One region of the Paramixta manurensis genome, then DNA from elsewhere that is predicted to be linked to it. Evidence: predicted binding sites of a transcription regulator. Region 1 holds the regulator's gene; each other region holds the start of a gene.
What was found. The regulator CRP, encoded in region 1, controls carbon source genes, mostly activating them, when cyclic AMP is high. The targets are predictions, from matches to a motif close to ATGTGANNNNNNTCACAT.
Positions count from the first base shown of each region.

Region 2: a site for CRP is predicted at 2,084-2,101, ahead of udp (uridine phosphorylase). Genes of this name have one in related genera too.
Region 3: a site for CRP is predicted at 2,711-2,728, ahead of PMPD1_RS00560 (PTS mannitol transporter subunit IICBA). Genes of this name have one in related genera too.
Region 4: a site for CRP is predicted at 1,556-1,573, ahead of PMPD1_RS20260 (YjcB family protein). Genes of this name have one in related genera too.

Region 1 is NZ_CP054212.1:372,573-376,964, forward strand. Features, by position in the region: gene PMPD1_RS01695 (YccS/YhfK family putative transporter) at 1-1,418, opposite strand, end outside; gene crp (cAMP-activated global transcriptional regulator CRP) at 1,481-2,113, opposite strand; gene PMPD1_RS01705 (OsmC family protein) at 2,412-2,816, shown strand; gene PMPD1_RS01710 (phosphoribulokinase) at 2,865-3,734, opposite strand; gene PMPD1_RS01715 (creatininase family protein) at 3,904-4,392, shown strand, end outside.
Region 2 is NZ_CP054212.1:4,466,595-4,470,986, forward strand. Features, by position in the region: gene rmuC (DNA recombination protein RmuC) at 1-1,064, opposite strand, end outside; gene udp (uridine phosphorylase) at 1,200-1,961, opposite strand; gene PMPD1_RS21455 (dienelactone hydrolase family protein) at 2,251-3,087, shown strand; gene metE (5-methyltetrahydropteroyltriglutamate--homocysteine S-methyltransferase) at 3,146-4,392, opposite strand, start outside.
Region 3 is NZ_CP054212.1:118,725-123,116, forward strand. Features, by position in the region: gene mtlD (mannitol-1-phosphate 5-dehydrogenase) at 1-408, opposite strand, end outside; gene PMPD1_RS00560 (PTS mannitol transporter subunit IICBA) at 515-2,449, opposite strand; gene PMPD1_RS00565 (DUF3053 domain-containing protein) at 2,902-3,618, opposite strand; gene tehA (dicarboxylate transporter/tellurite-resistance protein TehA) at 3,821-4,392, opposite strand, start outside.
Region 4 is NZ_CP054212.1:4,202,675-4,207,066, forward strand. Features, by position in the region: gene dgcN (diguanylate cyclase DgcN/YfiN) at 13-1,281, opposite strand; gene PMPD1_RS20260 (YjcB family protein) at 1,681-1,962, shown strand; gene PMPD1_RS20265 (ATP-grasp fold amidoligase family protein) at 1,995-2,945, opposite strand; gene PMPD1_RS20270 (MATE family efflux transporter) at 2,954-4,210, opposite strand.

The sequences.
Region 1 (4,392 bases):
TGTAATGAATACACCGCCGTTACGGTAAAACCGACCATGGACCAGCCATAGAATTTGCGCGTGAACAGATAACTGATCAGCGTGATCGCCAACATTATGCTTAACGTAATGGTTTCCGGTACCTCAAACCGCAGCGTGGCGGCGGCGATAACCAGCCCGGCAAAGGTGCCTAGCGCCCGGTGTTGGATACGAACACGCGTTGCGCTATAGCCATTCTGGCTGACAAACATAATCGTCATCAGAATCCAGTAAGGTTTGGGAATGTTAAACGACAACGCCAACGTACTACCAATCCCCAGCATGACCGCAAAACGTGCCGCCGTGCGCAGTGCGGCGGACTTGATCGACAGATAGCTACGTAACGCCGGTAGCAGCGGCAAACGGCGCTGCCGGTCCGCCATCAGATCGCGTGGATAGAGCGGGCGCTGTGTCCGCAACACGCGAGCAATGCGGCTGAAATGGTAATAGCAGAAGTTACCGACGGGGTTATCCGGATGCTGGCGGGAAATTTTCTCCAGCGCCTGCAAAGGTTTCTCCATCGTGAAACGATCGGGCAGCCGGTGGTAGAGAATGTCATCGGCCAGCTCGCGTAACCGGGCAGAGATCAGGTTGGCGTTCCAGCGGATCACCGCCTCAGCATGGCTCTGCTCTACCAGCTTTTGTACTTCTTCCGGTTGATGCAAGCTCACCGAAATATGTTCTTGTAGATCGAGCGCGACCTGAAACGCGCGCGTCAGGCGTTTATGGCTATTGTTTCGGTTGGCGGCCAACATATGCATTTGCTGATAGCACATGTTAATCAGGTCGACCGCTTTCTGCTGGCGCGCCAACAGCGGCGGCAGCGCTTTCTCCGGATCGGTTAAACGGGTAAGTAAGGTGTATTTCGCATCGCAATAGTCGGCGAGTTCACGATAGAGCAGGCTCAACGTTTCACGCATTGGTTGCTCTTTCCACAGCGAAAACCAGAACCAGTTAAAGAAGCCGTACCAAATAGTTCCGCCAATATAGAGAAGCGGTGGTGCCCAGATCGGCATGCGGCCGATCAGGCTGAGGGTAAAGATGGCGGCAATCAGTGAGGCCGGCAGTAGACGCGCATGGAGCGGGCTGATTTCTCCGGTCACGCCCAGTAATAGCGGCATGGCAAGCAAGATAGCCGGTAAGGGAATTGCGTGTTGCGTCAACCACTGGATTAGGAAACTGCTGGTGGCAAATAAGGTGCCGCCGACAATCAGGCGCTTAAAAAAGCGCTTATGCGGCGTATCCAGACCGGCAATATTGCAACAGGCAGGCACCAGCGAGAACAACAGACCCTGTTGTAAGTTACCAAATAGCCAGCCAATCGCGACCGGCAAACAGAGCACCAACGTTTGCCGCAACGCATAATTGACTTCAGGGTGATAAATTATTCGCCGCCACATCCGCTTATCACAGTATAAAAAAACGGCGCGATACCAGGTATCACGCCGTGGGTTTAGAGAGCTTAGCGCGTGCCGTAGACGACGATGGTTTTGCCGTGCGCGGAGATCAGATTTTGGTCTTCCAGCATTTTCAGGATACGCCCGACGGTTTCGCGTGAGCAGCCAACGATCTGGCCAATCTCTTGACGCGTAATTTTAATTTGCATGCCGTCCGGATGTGTCATCGCGTCGGGCTGTTTTGCCAGATTGAGTAAAGTTTGTGCGATACGTCCCGTCACGTCGAGGAAAGCGAGGTTACCCACTTTTTCCGATGTGACCTGGAGGCGACGCGCCATTTGCGAAGAGAGGCGCATGAGGATGTCTGGGTTAACCTGAATCAACTGACGGAATTTCTTATAGGAAATTTCAGCCACTTCACAGGCCGTTTTTGCACGGACCCACGCACTACGTTCCTGACCCTCTTCGAACAAGCCAAGCTCGCCAATGAAATCACCCTGATTGAGGTAGGAGAGGATCATCTCTTTGCCTTCTTCATCCTTGATCAGCACGGCTACGGCACCTTTGACGATGTAGTAGAGCGTTTCGGCCTTTTCACCTTGATGAATTAGCGTGCTTTTGGATGGATATTTGTGAATATGGCAATGTGACAGGAACCATTCGAGTGTAGGGTCTGTTTGCGGTTTGCCGAGAACCATTCGCTGTTATCCTCTGTTGTAATCGTGCCCTAAACACAGGGCAAAGTTCCCTGTTAGGCGTGGAAATATTCAAACATTTTCCTGGCAGGAAATTTTCCGGGCCTCTGTTTCGAGCTAAGCTCATCAAATTGTCCCGTTTTCGCTTTTAATGGCGAAATATTACAGCTTTGTTTGTAGCACAGCTTTAGGCTACTGTCTTCTGTTGTCTCGCTTCAGCATGACGGGAATCGTTGATGTTTGCCGTTTTATTCGGGTAAGCGTAGTCTGACATGTCAGAGAAAGGTTAGGAGGAAGTGCGATGCAGGCGCGAGTTAAGTGGGTTGAAGGGCTGACCTTTTTGGGAGAATCCTCATCGGGTCATCAGGTACTGATGGATGGGAACTCAGGCGATAAAGCGCCAAGCCCAATGGAAATGGTGCTGATGGCGGCGGGCGGCTGTAGCGCGATTGATGTGGTTTCGATACTGCAAAAGGGACGTAATGAGGTGGCGGATTGTGAAGTCAAGCTCAGCTCGGAGCGTCGGGAAGAAGCGCCGCGTATTTTTACCCATATCAATCTGCATTTTATCGTTAGCGGTAAGGCATTGAGCGATAAAGCGGTCGCGCGGGCGGTAGATTTATCGGCGGAAAAATATTGTTCGGTGGCTATCATGCTAGGGAAAGGCGTTGAGATTACCCATAGCTATGAGGTTGTGGCGTTGTGATCCTGCGCCAACGATAATGGGATGCCGGGGCCCGGCATCCTTCTGGCATTACTCGATTTTTTTGCCTTCCATCAGCCGTTTCACCAGCGGCGACATAATCAGCTCCATGGCCAGCCCCATTTTTCCACCCGGAACCACTAGCGTATTGATGTGCGAGATAAATGAACCTTGCAACATCGCCAATAAATAAGGGAAGTCGATATCTTCCAGACCCTGGAAATGAATCACCACAAAGCTCTCATCCAGCGATGGAATGCCGCGGGCAGCGAACGGGTTTGAGGTATCGACGGTGGGAACGCGCTGGAAGTTAATATGCGTGCGTGAAAACTGCGGCGTAATGTAATTAATGTAATCTTCCATTGAACGCACGACCGAATCCATCACCGCTTCACGCGAATGGCCGCGCTCACTGGTGTCACGTACCAATTTTTGGATCCATTCAAGGTTAACGATCGGCACCACGCCTACCAGCAAATCGACCTTATCCGCCACATTATGCTGTTGGGTTACCACGCCGCCATGCAGGCCTTCATAAAACAAGATGTCGGTAGGTTCTGGTAGCGGCTGCCAGGGCGTAAACGTACCCGGCACCTGATTCCACGGCACCGCCTCATCATAGGTGTGCAAATACTTGCGCGATTTACCGCGCCCATTCTCGCCATATTCGACGAAGGTTTGTTCCAGCAGGCCGAAATCATTCGCCTCCGGGCCGAAGTAACTGATGTGCCGCCCTAAATCACGCGCTTTGCGAATGGCCATATCCATTTCCGGGCGCGTATAGCGGTGGAAGCTATCCCCTTCCAGTTCAGCGGCATGTAAATCCAACTGCTGGAAAATCTTACGAAACGCGAGGCTGGTGGTGGTGGTTCCCGCGCCGCTTGAGCCGGTGACGGCGATAATCGGATGCCTGGCAGACATAATAAAGCTCCCTGTAGTAAGACGGGCGATGAGCATTGTTATCACGTTTAGCGCATCGGTGTCATCTTTGCCGTCGGGCGATGCTAAAAAAGCAACACGGTGACGCAAATTTGCTGCTTTAAACGCCTGGCAAAATTAACGAGACTGAGAAAAAAGCGGGAGAAAGAACATGAAAATGCCGTCGTCACGTTGGTGGTGGGAGTTATCCACGCGAGAGTTCAGTCAGCTTGAAATGGATAAAATCGTGGCGGTGCTGCCGATAGGCGCCGTTGAGCAGCATGGGCCGCATTTGCCGGTATGTGTCGATGCAGCAATCAATGCCGGCATCATTCAGCGGGCGATAGCGTTAATGCCCGCCGAGTTGCCGGTACTGGTGTTGCCCGCGTTAACCATTGGTAAATCAGACGAACACAGCAATTATCCCGGTACCTTAACCTTACCGTACGAGGTGTTGGGGCAAGTGTGGTTCGAAGTGGCAAAGAGCGCCTGGCGCGCCGGTATTGGTAAGCTGATTTTTTGGAATTCACACGGTGGACAGCCGCAATTGATGGAGATTGTTTGCCGTAAGCTACGCGCCGAACTAGGGATGTTTGCGGTCGGCGCCAGTTGGTTTCGAACCATCGACTCTTCCGATCTCTACAGTGAAGCGGAACGGCAA
Region 2 (4,392 bases), 520 kb from region 1:
ATGGTACGCAACGCGACCAACAGCGTGGTGGGGCTAACTAACATAATGTTCTGCTGCAGCGCCTCGCTAATTAGCTCCGGCTGCCGATCAATAGCTAACAGAAAAGCAGGCTCAATCGGGATAAACATCAACACATAATCCAACGAGCGTAAACCCGGTAATTGTTGATAATCTTTGCGACTCAGCAAACGAATGTGACCACGTATTGCCGCAATATGCTCGTTGATTGCCTGCTCACGCGTAGCCTCATCGTCGCCATTAAAGTAACGCTCATAGGCAATTAAGGTCATTTTGGCATCAATCACTACGTCTTTGCCTTGCGGTAACCTGACAATCACATCTGGCTGCATACGACTATTGCGATCGACCTGCACACTAACCTGGGTTTCATATTCATGCCCTTCGCGTAGCCCCGAAGCCTCCAAAACGCGGCTTAACACCACTTCGCCCCAGTTCCCCTGGGTTTTATTATCGCCTTTTAATGCTTTCGTCAGGTTGATCGCCTCTTGCGCCATTTGCGCATTAAGCTGTTGTAAGTTGCGGATTTCGTGGGAAAGCGTATGGCGCTCACGGGCCTCCTGGCCAAAACTTTCCTGCACCTGACGGCGAAAGCCATCAAGTTGCTCGCGCAACGGGGTGATAAGCGCATTCAGGCTTTGTCGGTTCTGTTCATCCACCTTTCGCCCACTGTGTTCAAAAATGCGATTGGCGAGATTTTCGAACTGGGTGGTCAAACGCTGCTCGCTGTTCGCCAGCATGCGCTGTTTCTCTTCAGCGGCGATACGTGTCTCTTCCAGACGAATAGTTATTTCGCGTAACTCAACTTCCTGGGCACGATTAATCTCCAGTTGGTTACGTAGTTCCCGACCAAGCTGTTCGCTTTCATTACGCCAGTAATCGAAGTGATGTAGCTTTTCTTGCGCCGCGGCCAGCGTGCCGTGCATTTGGCGCAATTCGGTTTCCCGTTCCGCCTGTTGCCGTGCGGCGCGCAGCCATGCCAACGCCCAACCAACCAGCAACCCCGCCAGCCCAAGACATAAGCTTAAAATCAATTGGTTATCCACAGTTCCCCCGCCCGGCACCTTCAACAGGGAAAAGGTAGAGCGCTACTGTATGAATGTCCAGACAAAAATGACCTGACGCCAGGTATCGGCGTGAAGAAAACAGGCGCCGGACGGCGCCTGTGGGCAGAGAAAGGGCTAGATCAGACGGCGCGCGGCTTCAACTACAATTTTGACCGCATCGCTTTCGGTTTGCTTCATGGTTTCCGCATCGGGGATTTCTTTCTGCGTGCGGTTTACAATAACCCCGGCAACCATACCGGCACGCAACCCTTGGCTGGCGCACATGGTCAGTAACGTAGCGGACTCCATTTCATAATTCAGTACCCCCATCTGTTGCCACTCCTTCATCGAATTCTGGAAACGGCTAACCACCCGCCCGGAGAAGGTGTCATAACGTTCCTGTCCAGGATAGAAGGTATCGGAAGATGCGGTAATACCAATATGTGTAGTCGCGCCCACGGCTTTCGCCGCCTCCACCAGCGCGGTGGTGCAGGTAAAGTCTGCCACCGCCGGGAACTCCATCGGCGCGAAGTGCAGACTGGCGCCATCCAGACGTACCGAGCCGGTAGTCACCAGCACATCGCCAACCTGAATATGCGGCTGAATAGCGCCGGTGGTGCCTACGCGTAAGAATGTGCGCACACCCAGTTGCGCCAATTCTTCAACCGCGATAGAAGTAGAAGGGCCACCAATGCCAGTGGAACAAACGATGACGGCTTTGCCGTTCAGCTCCGCACGCCAGGTGGTGAACTCTCGGTGTGAGGCCAGGTGAACCGGGTTATCCATCAACGCCGCGATTTTCTTCACGCGCTCAGGATCGCCGGGCACGATAGCAAGCGTAGCGCCCTGTAAATCAGCTTTGGTGATCCCTAAATGAAAAACATCGGACTGGGCCATAACACGCTCCTGAATTGAAATAAGTTAACTGGCTAATACCGGCTACTCTACGGGAAAAGCGGATAAAATTATGTGAGAGCAATCACTCATAAAAATGAAAGTTACATTTTATCATTCAATAATTGTGATTTATTTCACATAAAAACATTTGTCCGCCCCCTTTTGCCACAAGCTGCCCTGCGCTTTTCATCGCGCCAGTGGTAAAGAAAATATCGCAGCGCTGCACAGAGTCGATGCCTAATCTTGGCTATAGTTACCTGATTGCGCTATTGCTAACACGGAGAGGACGATGAAAACCGAAGATAATATGGCCCATAAAGCGGGCGATCGCGGGTTCGCCCCCGCGGTGTCACCTACCGCCTCAACCACGATTGTTACTGAAAGTGCCGCCATCCATTCTGGCGAAACGTCGATCCCGACCCAGGGCGAAAACATGCCCGCTTTTTATGCCAAACCGAAAGATGCCGATGGCCCATTGCCAGTAGTTTTGGTGGTACAGGAGATTTTTGGCGTCCACGAACATATCCGTGATATTTGCCGTCGTCTGGCGAATGAGGGTTATCTGGCCGTTGCGCCGGAGCTCTACTTCCGTCAGGGCGATCCTAACGATTATGACGATATTCCTACCTTGTTTGCGGAACTGGTCAGTAAAGTCCCCGATGCACAGGTGTTGGCCGATTTGGATCATGTGGCGAACTGGGCCTCCCGCAATGGCGGGGAAATACGTCGCATGGCGATTACCGGTTTCTGCTGGGGCGGGCGCATTACCTGGCTGTATGCCGCACACAATCCACAGCTAAAAGCGGCGGTGGCTTGGTACGGTCGTCTGGTTGGCGAAAAGAGTATGAAACAACCGAAGCATCCGATTGATATCGCCGTCAATCTGAACGCCCCGGTGCTGGGATTGTATGGCGCTAAGGATAGCGGTATTCCACAAGAGAGTGTCGAATCCATGCGTCAGGCACTTCGCGCGGCGAACGCTAAGGCGGAGATCATCGTTTATCCCGATGCCGATCACGCTTTTAACGCAGATTACCGTCCGAGTTATCACGAAGAGTCGGCGAAAGATGGTTGGCAACGCATGCTGGCGTGGTTTAAACAGTACGGCGTTGCACCGCAAGCCTAAGCTAAGTAAAAAAAGGGGCGTTCACCACGCCCCCAATAATTACCACAACACAGAAATATTAAGCGTGTTCCGCACGCAGGTTTTGCGCCGCTTTAACCATGTTTGCCAGCGCTTGACGTGTTTCTGTCCAGCCACGTGTTTTCAAACCACAATCCGGGTTAACCCACAAACGCTCCGTCGGGATGCGCTTCGCGGCTTTACGTAACAATGCTTCCATCCACTCCACGCTTGGCACGTTTGGCGAGTGAATATCGTAAACACCCGGGCCAATTTCATTGGGGTATTCAAACACTTCAAATGACTCCAGGAGTTCCATATCTGAGCGCGAGGTTTCGATGGTGATAACATCGGCATCCAACGCGGCAATCGAATCCATGATGTCGTTAAACTCGCAATAACACATATGGGTATGGATCTGGGTATCATCCTGTGCAACGGCGGCATTTAAGCGGAAGGCATCCACCGCCCAGGCAAGGTAAGCCGCCCAGTCGGACTGACGCAACGGTAAGCCTTCACGTAGGGCTGGCTCATCAATCTGGATAATCCCGATACCGGCCTTTTCCAAATCCTCCACTTCATCACGCAGTGCCAGCGCAATTTGCTTAGCAATAGTTTCACGGGAAACGTCTTCACGCGGGAACGACCAGCACAAAATAGTGACCGGCCCGGTTAACATGCCTTTTACCGGCTTATCGGTCAGAGATTGTGCATATTTTGCCCACTCAACGGTAATCGCTTCTGGGCGGCTAACATCGCCGATAATAACCGGAGGTTTCACACAGCGTGAGCCATAGCTTTGCACCCAGCCGTTTTGCGTAAAGACAAAACCATCCAGGTGTTCACCGAAGTACTCAACCATGTCGTTGCGTTCGGCCTCACCGTGAACCAGCACATCAAGCCCCAAGCGTTCCTGCTCGACGATCGCTTGTTTAATATGTTCGGAAATACCGGTGCGGTAGTGATTACTATCCAGACGCCCTTGCTTGAAATCCAGGCGCAGGCCGCGAATTTCGGTGGTCTGAGGGAAAGAACCGATGGTGGTGGTCGGCCATGCCGGTAAGTTAAAGCGTTGGCGCTGGGCTGCTGCACGCGTCTGATAATCGCTCTGGCGCTCGCTATCTTTGGCGGTAATTTCCGCTAAGCGCTTTCCAACCGCAGCATTATGTACGCGGGCGGAATCACGGCGGGCGCGGATCGGCGCACTCCACGCTTCCAGCGAAGCGGCATCATTATTATTTAATGCTTTGGTCAACAGCGACAGTTCGCCGCACTTCTGCAATGCGAAGGAGAACCAGCTTTTCACTT
Region 3 (4,392 bases), 250 kb from region 1:
GTTTAGTACGTGCTGCTTTAACTGGCTGGTACCGCGTACCATGTTTTCACAGGCGATGATGTTTAACGGACGGACATTACCGCTATCACTGCGTTTGGCCAGTCCTTTCGCGATGCCGCCAGCGATGCGTTCAAGGATCTGCGGACCAACCGCCGTGGTAACGATATCAACCTCAGCAATCAGCGCGACAATATCATCGCTGGTGCTATTTACGGCGCTGACGCCTTTGACGATTTCGACTTGGGCATTTTCGCCCACCACATGAACCGGATATTCATGGCGCGCGTTTAGCGCATCCAGCACGGTTTGATTCACATCGGCAAAAACCAGTTCGATACCGGCATCTGCCAGCAATTTACCAATAAAGCCACGGCCAATATTACCCGCGCCGAAATGTAGAGCTTTCATAAAATTACCTGTAGGCATTGCGTAGAAGTCTCAGCCACGCCGGCTTTGCCAAAAGGCCAGCATGCCTGCGCTGAAAAAAAGGGGCCGGGCAAGCCCGGCCCGCAGATTATGCTGGCTGTTTCCCTGAAAGGATGTCCAGCACATCTTGTACGCTGGTGGTAGAGGCCAGCTTTTCAATCACGCTCTCGTCATCAAGGGCGTTAGTCAGGCTGGTTATCACCTGGATGTGTTCATTATTACGTGCGGCGATACCAATCACCAGACGCGCAACGTCATCCTCTTCTTCGCCAAAGCGAACGCCATTCGGATACTGGCAGAACACCACGCCGGTTTTCAGCACGCGGTCTTTCGCTTCCACTGTCCCGTGCGGCACGGCAATCGATTCGCCAAGGTAGGTCGGCGTCAGTTTTTCGCGATCCAGCATGGCGTCAACATATTCCGGCTCTACGTAACCGCCTTTCACCAACTGCTCTCCGGCGAAACGAATTGCTTGCTCTTTGTTATCGGCGTGCTGACCCAGGAACACGTTATCCGCGCCGAGCTTAAACAGGTTATCCTGGCTGTTGTCATAGCTATCGCTCAATGCGGCATCCACTTTTTGACGGTTGCCGGCGCTACGGTTAGCTTCGACCAGACGTGCAGTCAGGTCGGTATACAGCGCGCTATCAAGGAAATTGCTTAACGAGATATGCTGAGCGTGCGGTGCCTGACGCATGGCGCGTTCGGTAAGATCGCGGTGGGTAATCACCAGATCGACATCGCCTGGCAGCGCATTAATCGCGGTATTGGTTACCGAGATATTGGTTAAGCCAGCATCATTGACTTTCTTACGTAACACCCCGGCGCCCATGGCGCTGGAGCCCATACCGGCATCGCAGGCAACAATGATTTTACGCACGTGGCTCAGATCGCCGCTCATCGCATCTGCCGCTGCGGCGGTTGCGTTTGGCGTTGCCTGGCCTTTGGACTGCGCTTTCATATCTTTCACACGTTGTGACATGGCTTCGATATCGTCATCTTCTTTAACTTTGCTGGTTTTCAGCAGGATAGAAGAGAGCACGAAGGAGACCACGAAAGCAGCGATAATCGCGATGATATTCGCAAAATAAGTCCCTTTTGGTGTCATTGCCAACACCGCGAGGATGGAGCCAGGAGACGCCGGAGAAACCAAGCCGCCGTGCAGTACGGTCAGCGTAAACACGCCGGTCATACCGCCAAAAATTACCGCGATCAGCAGACGTGGGCTCATCAACACATACGGGAAGTAAATTTCGTGGATACCGCCCAGGAAGTGAATGATTGCCGCGCCGCCCGCAGATTGTTTCGCGTTACCACGGCCAAAGAACATGTAGGCAACCAGAACGCCCATGCCCGGACCTGGGTTGGCTTCAATCAGGAAGAAGATGGATTTCCCGGCTTCGCTCGCCTGCTGAATACCCAACGGTGAGAAGATACCGTGGTTAATCGCGTTGTTCAGGAACAGGATTTTTGCCGGTTCCACGAAGATGGAGGTTAGCGGCAGCAGGTTATGCTGAACCATCAGGTTTACGCCGGTTGCCAGAATGTGCGACAAACCTTCAACCAATGGACCAATAGCAAGGAAAGCCAGAATCGCCAACAGCATGCCGATAATACCGGCAGAGAAGTTGTTGACCAGCATTTCGAAACCGCTTTTTATCTTACCGTCAACCATACGGTCAAACGATTTGATCGCCCAGCCGCCCAGCGGACCCGCAATCATTGAGCCAAGGAACATTGGCATATCGGCGCCGACAATCACGCCCATGGTCGTGATGGCGCCCACTACGCCGCCACGATCGCCGCCTACCAGACGCCCGCCGGTAAAACCAATCAACAGCGGCAGCAGGTAGGTAATCATCGGGCCAACCAGTTTTGCCAGCGTTGCGTTTGGCGCCCATCCGGTTGGAATGAATAATGCGGTAATGATACCCCATGCGATAAACGCACCGATATTGGGCATCACCATGTTACTCAGGAAGCGACCAAAGCTCTGGACTCTGACCTTGACTGATGAGGACATAAAAACACACCCCTTATTAGTACGCGCCGACAAATAAGAGAGCGCGTTGTTTTTGTTAAGACGTTACGGCGGGGAGCCGTTAGTATCACTGTATGCAGCCGGACTCTAGCACGCGAAAATGACGCTGCGTAGTGCGCGGGCAAAATGTGATGTATGTCACGCTTGTGGTTGGTCTTTAGGGGGTATTTTAGTGACACTCGTCACAAAATGGCAGTGTAAAAAAAAGACAGTGCGGATTTTGTCGCCATAAAAGACGCTTATATGTGATGGTTATCACAAAATTGACTGGGCGTTTTATTTGAAAAATGTGATTTAAATCACAATGTATTTTTATGTCAAAATGCCGTCGATCACACTTTGACTCGGCAGAGAAGCGCAGCCGCTCAGTGGCGTAATTTTATTACGTGGTCATGTAAACGTAAGGCGGCTCCGGGCCGCCTGAAAGTGAGGGATTACTGAAAACCGCCCTGAACCGCACTTTGCGCCTGAGTTAAAGCCTGCGATTTCGCGGCGAGGCTACTCATAATGGCATTGTACTGGCTGGCCTGCTGCTGCGAGGGGAATTGTACCGCGTTGTCATTAAAACTGACGCGCGGCCCCTGTTGTTGGAGGAAATCCCCGGCCTGTACCGCATCTTGGCTCAATGACTGTAGAGCAGGGAGTAGCGGCCCAAGCGCGTTTGCCGGCTGCGTGACCACGTTGTTATAAACCTTATCGTAAGCATTTTTCAGATCATCCGGCTGTTTCAGCGCCGCTTTACTACTGTCGGCCTGGCTTTTGGCGCTCTGAATTTGTTGGGCCAACACGTTCAGTGAACCACTCGCCTGACGCAGCGAATCGCGGCGGGTTAAATAATCCTGCGGCACGCGGATCGCCGAAAGCTCATCCACCACCGGACGCATACCGTTATCCACCGCTTTGTTCACCTGCTGAGAGAAGCCATAAATAATGGCGTAATCGCTGGCATAATTACCGAAGCGCTGTTTCTGGTCTTCACTCAGACTGGGTAAATGTTCGCCGCTACGCATGACGGTGTTTTGCAGGAAATCGATAAAGGCTTTGCGCTGTTCCGGCTCTTTATCGCCACAAGCGGTGAGTAATGAAACCAATAATACCGCCGCCATGGGCAACCACCAACGCGCCTGGATGCGGGAGATTCCTGTCGCCATCGAATTTACTCCTGTAAGTTAACGCGTTATCTGATTGATAACGCGTAAGTAGGTCATTGCATTAATGTGCCTAAGAATAGATCAATGCATCAAGGCTGGATATGTTTTCTGAAGAATTTCCACCCGTTCCCTACAAGCGACGGGTGGGGAGCAAGCGCATATGTAATGGAAATGGCGGTGAAACCGGTAAGTGGCTGCTTTTCTAGATTGTTTTACGCATATCCTGACGAACCAGCAATTGCCCCTGAAACAGTAGCACTAGCGTGCGAAGTAGTAGCAAGGCAATCAGCAAATTGCTGAATACAAAAAGTGGAATGGCGAGCGCCGATAAAATCCCATCGTGGCTGCTATGTCCGAGGTGCAATGCCGTGGTGGCGAGAGCTGAGAGGCCAAACGAGAAGCTCCAAAAGGAGGCGGTGAAAGGGGCTTCCAGATACCACGGAAGCAGGCGGATCATAAAGATCAGTTGCAGTAATCCATAACCGAAAAGTAGTTTGGCAAAAACGTCTGCGTGGCCGCCGTTTACGGACAGCCAGGCACTGCAAGCCACCAAAGCCGGCGCTAACTGAATCCCAAGAGAAATGCGGGTAGCAGACGGCATCTCTCCGGCAGAACGCATACGATGCAGAATCGCCGGTTCAAGGCTTAGCCAGGATAAAATGCCTGCACCGAGGAACAACAAACCCAGGTCATGGTAGCCGAGCGCGCCACACGCCATCGCGCTAATAAAATTATTGGCGACAGTGGGTAAATAAAGCCCCGGCGTCGTTGCCT
Region 4 (4,392 bases), 790 kb from region 1:
GATTTCGCCCCGTTACGCACTCTCACTGGCCTGCAGGGAAGAGGTCGATAAATATCCTCCCCCTCCGCGCGCTTTGATACTGTACATTGCGGCATCCGCCTGTGCTAACAGCGCCTGAGGCGAATGGTGGTTTTTCGCCAACGCCACACCAATGCTCAGTGTTTGGAAATGCGCTTCTCCGCCAGGTAATAAAATCGGTTCTCTCATTGCGAGAATTAAGTGATGCGCCGCTTGCGCGGCCTGCTCCGCGCGATCGATATTGTGCAGTAACACTGCGAACTCATCGCCACCGAGCCGGGCCACCAAATCACTGGCCCGCAAATTGGCACGCAGACGCCGGGCCGTCTCGACCAGAACGTCATCTCCCGCCGCATGGCCATAAGTGTCATTCACCTGTTTAAACCGGTCGCCATCAATAAATAGCACCGCCGCGCGCCTGCGCAGACTGGGATCGCTGAGTAAACGTTTTAATTCGCGCTCGAAGAACAATCGATTAGGCAACCGAGTCAGCGCATCGTGAGAGGCCTGGAAAGCCAGCGAGTCATGTTGGCGTTTCATTTGCTGCTGCCACTTCGCCATTTCATCCAGCAAGCCATTAAAATCACTACTGAGTTTGTTCAGTTCAGCAATGTCGGAACCGGGAACGCGTTGCGTAAATATCCGCCTGGCCCGCACATCATGCGCCACGCTGGCAATGTTCTGTAGCCCACGCAAGATGCCCTGATGCATACGGTGCGAAAGTATTGAAGCGAATAATGCGGTGAATAACAGGCTGCCCATCAGCCAACTGATGACCAGGTAGATATAGCGAATAATGGTTTCCGCATTACCGGTTAACCAAACGCGCCCAATCTCTTGATTATGATGCGTTATCGCCACCGAGACCGGGTGCGGAAAAAACCATGAGGCAATAAAACGATGGGCTTTATTTTGCTCAAGAAACCGGCGCGAATGCCAGGCGGCTAACGGATTATTTTGCTGGCGATAAATTTTACCCTGCGCGAATTCGCCATGTTGCCCAAGACCTTGCAAAATATCCTGCGCCGCTTGCTGGTCGTTGGCCAGGACCGCGCCTTTTACTGCATAACTGACGGTTGAAGCCACCAGTTGTAAATTGCTTTCGGCGTAACTACGTAGTGCAAACAGTGAGAGTACTGACAGCGACACACCCGACACCGATAGCGAAACCAAGATAATAATCAAATGGATACGTTGCAATGACTGACGCAATGTCGGCAACGAATGCGGCAACGCAGAAACGAAAGAGTTATGCCGGACCATAGTGGTTACCTGCCCCGTCAACCCTGAAAGAAAACATGAGGCCAGCCGGTGCGGAATAAAAATAGCGCGGTGTATTACGTGGTTTGTGCATTGTTATCATCCTTATGAAACGCAGCTCAAAACCCTCTTTCTCATTACCCTTAATGCTTGATTACGTAATGAGATAGAGGGTTACCTGAAAAAATTCGCTATTTCTCAGGACCCTGTCAAAAGCGGCAAAAAAACTACCATACCAGGCTTAAATTTTGTTCAAATTTTAAAATCCAGTGATATAATGTGAGCCAAGTCACATTACTGCCGTGTCAGTTCATGGGTTGAGAGGGTTCCCTGGCTTCCTCACAACACCTCAGGTGATGCCAATAACCAACGTCAGGGCAGACATCTTCAGAGGTTTTTTACATGGCTACCTTGACCACCGGTCTTATTGTAATGCGCTGGGAATTACTGAGCGCAATCATGATGTTTTTCGCCAGCACTTTTAAAATTAAATGCCGCCAGAGCAGCCATAACCTGATGGCGTTTGTGTTTAGCGGCGTTGGCATTGGCATGTCTTGTTGGTTTGTCACCGGCCTGCTTGGCATTACCCTTAGCATGGAAAACTTCAACAACTTTTTGGACATTTCCAAACATGCCTTTGTGGATATCATGAGCCAGGCTCCTGCCAACTGGCCAATGCCTTAAGCCTGCTCTCCGCCTGCTTTCGCTTCCGGTTGTCATACTTTTTTCAACATTTCCGGAAGCGAAATATCCTCAGACTTTGCGTCAGATTGCGGCACTCGGGTGCGGTCCTGAATCCACATGTCGCCCATGATTTTATCCAGCCCCTGTTCCAGGCCGGTCACCAAACCTGCTCCTGGCGTAAAGGTTAACTCGCCAAAGTAGATCTGATCCCCATGGATGTACCAATCGACACGCACGTAGTCGAACGCACACGCCAGTGTTTTACTCAGTTCCAGCGCCTTTGCTAACTTGTCTTGCTTATCTGCCATATCCAGCCCGGTATCGCGGATACGATGGAAAACCTTGCTCAGATTGTTCACATAAAACTGCATCGATAACGCCGGGCCGCCGCGGTTATAGATCACCTGCAATACATATTCAAAGTTGCCGTCCCGCTTGTTGAACATATGAAACTTGTAGTCCACGGCGGCGCTTTCCCCGTCACCGATATAGCGCTCAACCAAGATATGCGGCTTGATGTAGCGATAGTGAATTTCCCGTACTTCGTTGGAGTAATCTTTTTTCAACCACTCCTGGCAACGGTTAACCAAACGTTGACGACCTTCGGTATCCGGCTCCTCAAGCAAAATCTCCACCATGTTGGAACCGTGGTTTGATTTAATCACCGTATTTCTTAACGACGCCACATTAAGCAATGTTGCGGGGTCGCTGGTTTCATGCACCAACGGGATCAAGTACTGATCGCCAATAATATTGGCAATATAACCACGCACTAAAAACTTATCGGACAACCGTCCGTAACACAGATGATCGCCATTGATGAATTTGCGGTACAGCACCTTTTCATTGAACAGCTTAGGCTCGCGTATGTTCGGTAAGTGTTTAAATTTATAAAAATAGTGCACTCGATCCTGATAGACCCACGGCATTTTTTTAACAAAATAGAGAACGCTTCTTCTCAATTCATTCTTAAAATTCAACATCTTTTACCTCATTTGTAGGTCTTGTAGTTCAGTGAGGAAATTTGCATTTTTATAATGACGCCGTTTTTAAAGAAGTAATTCATTACGGTCAGCGACAATAACTCAATGATAAAAACGCTCCATGCCGCGCCAGATAAACCAAAGCCGTGGATCAAGCCATACGACAGGGGTAAACCAATCAGCATTAAACAGACGATTTTTATCAACAAATAATTAAAGCCACCCTCTTTAACAATGTAACGGTATGCCACCGTTCCCATTGCGGAGAGGCTGGTTGCCACTGAGAGCAACGTAACGAGACTTCCTGATTGTGTGTAGTGGTGCCCGTATAACATTACGATAATCTTCTCGCCATACAGAAAGATGAAAAGAAGCATTAATAGCGAGACGATCATGACATAGCCATTCAACTTTGCCGTTAATTTCAAGGCTACATCCGGCCGCTCTCTAAAAATTTCAGTAAAACTTGATGTAATAAGAGCCAAAGGAATAAATATCCATGAGGCTGAAATGGTGTTTGCAGCAGCGAACAGGCCGAGATCCTGTGCCGAACCAACACCAACTAAGAAAAACTGTGCCATTTTTACCTGTATCGATATAAAAATACTGGATATTGCCAACGGCAAGCCGGCATACAGTAAATAACGCAAATAGAGGCTGCGTTTTCTTCCGGAGACCGCTAATTCACGATTCCCCCGATAAAAGGTATAACGCTTAATTAAATAAGGAACTAACGTTACTGAAATAATAGACAGCGTCAGCCATGACGGATTAAGCCGCCACCAGGCGATAGAGAAGCTGATAGCAAAACTGAGCAGCATACCAACCGAGTTTGCTACCGTATTCAGTCGCGATGCCAGTCGGGCGTTATTGTAGACGCTAAAAGTATCTTGGGTAACAAACAACGCTGAAAAAAATGAGGCCAGCGAAAACAAAAGGAAATTCTGCTTCATGCTATATCCTACCCATGCTAATACGGGTAGCGACAGCGCCAGCAAAATTGTCATACGCATTTTTTTTGCAACGCTCATCAAGCGAATGCCTTTGTGTGCGCTTTTACTTAAGTGCTTAAAAAGTATGGTTTCAGTACCAAAAATCGCTACCGTTTGAACCACCGAAAAAACCGATGCAGAAAAAGCGATCTGGCCAAAGATGGATGGCCCGAAGGATTTTGCCACGTATGAAGTAACAAAAACTACGCCAAAAACAGAGACAATCTTTTCTGACATCATCCACGCAGCATTAGACATTACACTGTATTTCATCGACGCATCCTTTGTGTTTTCTACTACATGCCGCTTTACAGACATCCTTGTTTACTACTGAAAACTGTGCACTATGAGCGCAGGTAAAAATTGAGATAATTTCTCTTTCGGCCAGGTTAACTTGATTAATTATTGGTTTTAACTCTGGCCACTTTGTGGGGAATTAAGACAACCGCCCCTTG